DNA from 2 places in the Streptomyces sp. NPDC093094 genome. Region 2 is predicted to be linked to the other one. Evidence: riboswitches for the same ligand, from Rfam matches in the RefSeq annotation. Region 2 holds a riboswitch; the other holds the start of a gene.
What was found. Region 2 has a riboswitch for S-adenosylmethionine ahead of thrC (threonine synthase). Riboswitches for the same ligand answer to the same signal wherever they lie in the genome.

Region 1 (3,100 bases), on a different contig from region 2:
CGCACCGCGTTCGGCGTCGCCTGGATCACGATGTACATGATCACGCTGATCGGTGGTGGAAACGACCTCTGGGCCACCCACTTCCACCTGTCGATCAACGCGGTCACCTGGTTCGTCCGCATCGGCTTCTTCGCCGGACCGATCATCGCGTTCGTCCTCACCAAGCGGATCTGCCTCGGCCTCCAGCGCCGTGACAAGGACAAGGTCCTGCACGGCCGCGAGACCGGCACGATCAAGCGCCTGCCGCACGGTGAGTTCATCGAGGTGCACGAGCCGCTCAGCCAGGAGCAGCTGCACACCCTCACCGCGCACGAGCAGTACAAGCCGGCCGAGATCGGGCCGACGGTCGACGAGAACGGTGTCGAGCGCAAGGTCAAGGGTTCCGAGAAGCTGCGCGCCAAGCTGAGCAAGGCGTACTTCGGCGAGGACTCCCAGATCGAGAAGCCGACCGTCGAGGAGTACAAGGAGATCACGAGCGGCCACGGCCACCACTGATCGCTGCGTTCGCCACGCCACAGCGAAGGGCCCCGTCCGGTGTTCGGACGGGGCCCTTCGCCCTGCCCCGGGCTGGATAGGCTGGGGATCACACTCCCTCACGACACTCAGGAGCGGCTGATGAGCGCTGTGACCCCCGCTGGAGGCGACACCGCGGCGGGCCGTTCCTGGCCCCAGGTGCTGAACGCCCTGCTCGACGGGCACGACCAGAGCGCCGAGGCGACCGCCTGGGCGATGGACCGGATCATGCGCGGCGAGGCCACCGACGCCCAGATCGCCGGGTTCGCGGTGGCGCTGCGCGCCAAGGGCGAGACCGTGGAGGAGATCACCGGTCTGGTCCGCACGATGTACGAGCACGCCAATGTCATCGAGGTGCCCGGCGCCACCGTCGACATCGTCGGCACGGGCGGGGACGGCGCCAGGACGGTGAACATCTCCACCATGTCCTCGATCGTGGTCGCCGGCACCGGCGCGAAGGTCGTCAAGCACGGCAACCGCGCGGCGTCGTCGGCGTCCGGCGCGTCCGACGTGCTGGAGAAGCTCGGCGTCAACCTGGAGCTGACCCCCCAGCGGGTGGCGCAGGTCGCGGAGGAGGCCGGGATCACCTTCTGCTTCGCGGTGAAGTTCCACCCGGCGCTGCGTCATGTGGCCGCCGCCCGCGGGCAGTTGGGCATCCGGACCACCTTCAACTTCCTCGGCCCGCTCACCAATCCGGCGAAGGTCAGGGCCCAGGCGGTCGGGGTCGCGGACGCGCGCATGGCGCCGATCGTCGCGGGCGTCTTCGCCGAGCGCGGCAACTCCTCGCTGGTCTTCCGCGGGGACGACGGCCTCGACGAGCTGACGACCACCGCCACCTCCCGGGTGTGGGTGGTCAGGGACGGCAAGGTCACCGAGGAGGCGTTCGACCCGCGCGAGGTCGGCATCGGCCTGGTCCCGGTGGAGGCCCTGCGGGGCGCGGACGCCTCCTACAACGCCGAGGTCGCGCTGCGCGTGTTCGGCGGCGAGACGGGGCCCGTCCGGGACGCCGTACTGCTCAACTCGGCGGCCGCGCTGGTGGCGCTGGAGCCGACCGGAGCGCCGCTGGCGGAGCAGATCGGGGCCGGCATGGCGAAGGCCGCGGAGTCGATCGACTCGGGCGCGGCGCAGCGGACGCTGGACCGCTGGGTGGCGGCCAGCAACGCCTGACCTCCCGCCGACGGCCGTCCCGCGATCCGGACACGGGTTGCGGGGCGGCGATCACTTCGCGTACGTTCCTGTACCAGGTCATGAGTGACAGTCATGAGGCCCCGGCCGACTGTCCGGCAACCCTCCGTCCGTGGCGGGGTGCCCCGGGTGAGGACCAGGCCGTGGACAGCAAGGTCCACGGCAAGCGCGGACCCCTCTCGACACCAGGGGTCCTGGTCGTTCGAGGGAGCCTTCCGTGAGCAAGCGAATGCGATAGGGCCGCCGAGCCCCGCCTCCGCGTTCCCTTCTTTCTCTTCTTCCTCCACCCTCACGGGAGTCCTCGCCATGTCTGTCTCCGTCGCTGCCGCCGACCAGTCCGTTTGTGCCCCGCTGCCCGTTCTGGGCCGGGATGTCACCGTCCCGCTCGTCACCGGCGGCGAGGTCGTCTACGCGGCCCTCGACTACGCGGCCAGCGCCCCCGCCCTCCAGCGCGTCTGGGACGACGTGGCCGCCTATGCCCCGTACTACGGCAGCGTGCACCGCGGCGCCGGCTACCTCTCCCAGCTGTCCACCGACCTGTTCGAGAACGCCCGCCGCACGGTCGCCGGGTTCCTGGACTGCCGGGAGAACGACCAGGTGGTCTTCACCCGGTCCACCACCGACTCCCTCAACCTGCTCGCCCGCGCCCTGCCCGCCGACTGCCAGGTCTTCGTCTTCGAGACCGAGCACCACGCCTCGCTGCTGCCCTGGCGGGACGCCCGGGTCACCTGCCTCGACGCCCCGCGCACCCCGCGCCAGGCGGTGGAGACCCTGGAGCGCGCGCTGGCCGGCCGTGACCCCTACGGCCCGGCCCTGGTGTGCGTGACGGGCGCCTCCAACGTCACCGGTGAGATCTGGCCGGTGCGCGAGCTCGCCGCGGCCGCCCACGCGCACGGCGCCCGGATCGTGCTGGACGCCGCACAGCTGGCCCCGCACCACCCGGTGAGCGTGCGCGACCTGGACGTCGACTGGGTCGCCTTCTCCGGGCACAAGCTGTACGCGCCCTTCGGCTCGGGCGTCCTGGCCGGCCGTGCCGACTGGCTGCGGGAGGCGGAGCCGTATCTGGCGGGCGGCGGCGCCAGCCGCAAGGTCACCCGGCGGGAGGACGGCGGCGTGGCCGTCGAGTGGCACGAGAGCCCGGCCCGCCACGAGGCCGGCTCCCCGAACGTGATCGGCGCCTACTCCATCGCCTCCGCCTGCAAGGCCCTGACGGAGGCGGGCTGGGACTCCCTCGTCGCCCGGGAGACGCAGCTGGTCGACCGGGTCCGCGCGGGCCTCGCCGAGGTCCCCGAGGTCAGGATCCTCTCCCTCTTCGGCGACGACGCCCCGCGGGTGGGGGTGATCTCCTTCGTCGTGGAGGGCTGGAACAGCTCCCACTTCGCCGCCGCCCTCTCCGCCGAGT
Region 2 (3,100 bases):
GCATCCCCGGGACCAGGCAGAGGTGGTAGTCCTGGACGACCACCGCCGCGCCCTCGGCGGCCTCCTCGGCGAGCGCCTCGGCGAAGGCCCGGTTGTACGCCTCGTACGACGCCCACTGCGCGCGGAAGCCGGCGTCGAAGACGGGTTCGAGAGGGGTCTGGTAGAGCATGTGGTGGACGAACCACAGGACCGAGTTGGCGATGCCGTTGTAGGCGTCGGAGAAGACCGTCGCGTCGATGTCCAGCATGCGCACCTGCTGCCCGCCGGTGGCGTCGGCGGACAGCCGCCTGCCGCCGTGGGAGCGGCGCACCGCCTCGCGGTCGGCGTCGCCCAGCGCCGCGCAGACCCATACCGCGCCCGCCTCCGGCCCGATCGCCGACAGCCCGGAGACCAGCCCGCCGCCGCCCCGCCGGGCGTGCAGCGAGCCGTCCTCGCGCAGTTCGTACGAGACCGGGCCGCGGTTGGACGCGACCAGCACCTGTGCACCGTGCGTGGGAGCCATACGCCTCAACCTAGCCCGGCCCGGAAACGCTCAAACGTGCGGTTCATCTGTATACGGCCGTCGTCGGGCACTACGCGACCCTGCGGGCCGCGTACTCGGCGATCTCCGCCATCGGCGGACGTTCCTCGGTGTCCACGGAGTAGGTGCGGGCCTCGAAGCCGTCCTCGCCGCGCTCGAACTGGGTGAGGGCCGGGCGGACGAGGTGCCCGCGGGCCAGCCGGAGCTGGGCCGTGCGGTAGATCGCGGCGGCCATGCGGCCGAGGGCCTGGCCGTCCTGGTGGCGGTGCTTGCGCACCCCGACGTCGACCTGGGCGAGGGCGTCCAGGCCCACCAGATGGAGGGAGTCGACCAGCATGCCCAGTTCCACGCCGTAGCCGACGGGGAAGGGCAGCTGTTCGAGAAGACTGCGGCGGGCCGCGTACTCGCCGCCGAGCGGCTGCACGAAGCCCGCGAGCTGGGGCCAGTGCATGTTCAGCAGCGGGCGGGCCATCAGCTCCGTGACCCGGCCCCCCTGGCCCGCGGCGCCGGCCAGGGGACGGTCGTACATCCCCTTGACCAGATCCACCCCGGGGTCGGTGAGGAGCGGGCCGACGATGCCGGAGACGAAGTCGGAGGAGAACTCCTTCAGGTCGGCGTCGATGAAGCAGACGATGTCCCCGCCGGTGACGAGGAGCGAGCGCCAGAGCACCTCGCCCTTGCCCGGGACGGCCGGGATGCGGGGCAGGATCGTGTCGCGGTGGACGACCTTGGCGCCGGCCGCCGCGGCGACCTGCGAGGTGCGGTCGGTGGAACCCGAGTCGACCACGACTATCTCGTCGACCAGGGGGACCTGCTGCATCAGGTCGTGGCGGACGATCGCGACGATGTCGCCGACCGTCTCCTCCTCGTTGAGCGCGGGGAGCACGACGGAGACCGTCAGCCCGGACGCCCGCTTCGCGGCGAGGATCTTGTGGAGCGGGCGGTCGGTCACGGACCAGGAGCGGGTGGTCAGCCAGCGCTCGACTTCTTCCAGCACAGCCTGCGGCTCCTCTGCGTTCTCTCGGCGAGCGGGGGTCTCGGGAAACTCTGTGATCCATCTCGCGGTTCGGACGGCTATCTCAACTGTCCTGGCCTTCGGTTACAGTCTTGAACAACGCTGATGACCATCGCATGTCGGGGGCCGTCGGCGCGGACAACCACATACAGCTCATCCAGAGGGGCAGAGGGAAACGGCCCGATGAAGCCCCGGCAACCCTCCAGTCGGTTCTCCTGACATTCGTGCAGCGAGGCTCCCGGCTAGGGAAGGTGCCAAATCCGTCTCACGACGAGATGCGTCGTGAGGAAGATGAGGAGAAAGGGCCTCGCCTCACATGGCTTCGCAGACTGTTGCAAGCAGCACCGATCCCGTCGTCGACCTCGGTCCCGCAGCGGCCCTGAGCTGTCGCGAGTGCGGACACCGGGTCCCCCTCGGACCCGTCTTCGCCTGCGAGGAGTGTTTCGGGCCGCTGGAGATCTCCTACGACTTCTCCGCGTACGACACCGAGGAACTGCGGAAGCGGATCGAGGCCGGACCGGCGAACATCTGGCGTTACGCCCCCCTGCTTCCCGTCCCGGCGGACGTGGCCGAGAAGCCCAACCTGAACCCCGGCTGGACCAAGCTCGTCAAGGCCGACAACCTGGCGCGCGAGCTGGGTGTCACCGGCGGCCTCTTCGTCAAGGACGACTCCGGCAACCCCACCCACTCCTTCAAGGACCGGGTCGTGGCGCAGGCCCTGGAGGCCGCCCGCGCCTTCGGCTTCACCACACTGTCCTGCTCCTCCACCGGCAACCTCGCCGGTGCCGTCGGTGCCGCGGCCGCGCGTGCCGGTCTCCGCTCCTGCGTGTTCATCCCGCACGACCTGGAGCAGGGCAAGGTCGTCATGGCCGCGGTCTACGGCGGCGAGCTCGTCGGCATCGAGGGCAACTACGACGACGTCAACCGCTTCTGCTCCGAGCTCATCGGCGACCCGGCCGGCGAGGGCTGGGGCTTCGTCAACGTCAACCTGCGGCCCTACTACGCGGAGGGCTCCAAGACCCTCGCGTACGAGATCTGCGAGCAGCTGGGCTGGCGGCTGCCGGACCAGATCGTGGTGCCGATCGCGTCGGGCTCCCAGCTCACCAAGATCGACAAGGGCCTCCAGGAGCTGATCCGGCTCGGGCTCGTCGAGGACCGGCCGTACAAGATCTTCGGTGCGCAGGCCGAGGGCTGTTCGCCGGTGTCGACGGCCTTCAAGGCCGGGCACGACGTGGTGCGGCCGCAGAAGCCGGACACCATCGCCAAGTCGCTGGCCATCGGCAACCCCGCCGACGGGCCGTACGTCCTCGACATCGCGCGCCGCACCGGCGGTGCCGTGGAGGACGTGACGGACGAGCAGATCGTGGACGCGATCAAGCTGCTCGCCCGGACCGAGGGCATCTTCGCCGAGACGGCCGGCGGTGTGACCGTCGGTGTGACGCGCAAGCTGATCGAGAGCGGCGCCCTCGACCCCTCGCTGACCACCGTCGTCCTCAACACCGGTGACGGCCTCAAGACCCTCGACGCGGTGGCCGGCACCGGTCTGACCGCGACGATCCGCCCCA

Region 1: it holds a riboswitch for S-adenosylmethionine, as region 2 does, so the genes downstream of both, ACIQGV_RS24835 (aminotransferase class V-fold PLP-dependent enzyme) here and thrC (threonine synthase) in region 2, are expected to answer to the same signal.

What each region holds. Positions count from the first base shown of each region.
Region 1 covers NZ_JBIVOX010000011.1:263,142-266,241, reverse strand. Annotated here, with positions in the region: gene ACIQGV_RS24845 (cytochrome bc complex cytochrome b subunit) at 1-495, shown strand, start outside; gene trpD (anthranilate phosphoribosyltransferase) at 616-1,680, shown strand; SAM riboswitch class IV at 1,757-1,873, shown strand; gene ACIQGV_RS24835 (aminotransferase class V-fold PLP-dependent enzyme) at 2,005-3,100, shown strand, end outside.
Region 2 covers NZ_JBIVOX010000012.1:111,554-114,653, forward strand. Annotated here, with positions in the region: gene ACIQGV_RS25620 (trehalose-6-phosphate synthase) at 1-502, opposite strand, end outside; gene ACIQGV_RS25625 (glucosyl-3-phosphoglycerate synthase) at 573-1,517, opposite strand; SAM riboswitch class I at 1,686-1,833, shown strand; gene thrC (threonine synthase) at 1,852-3,100, shown strand, end outside.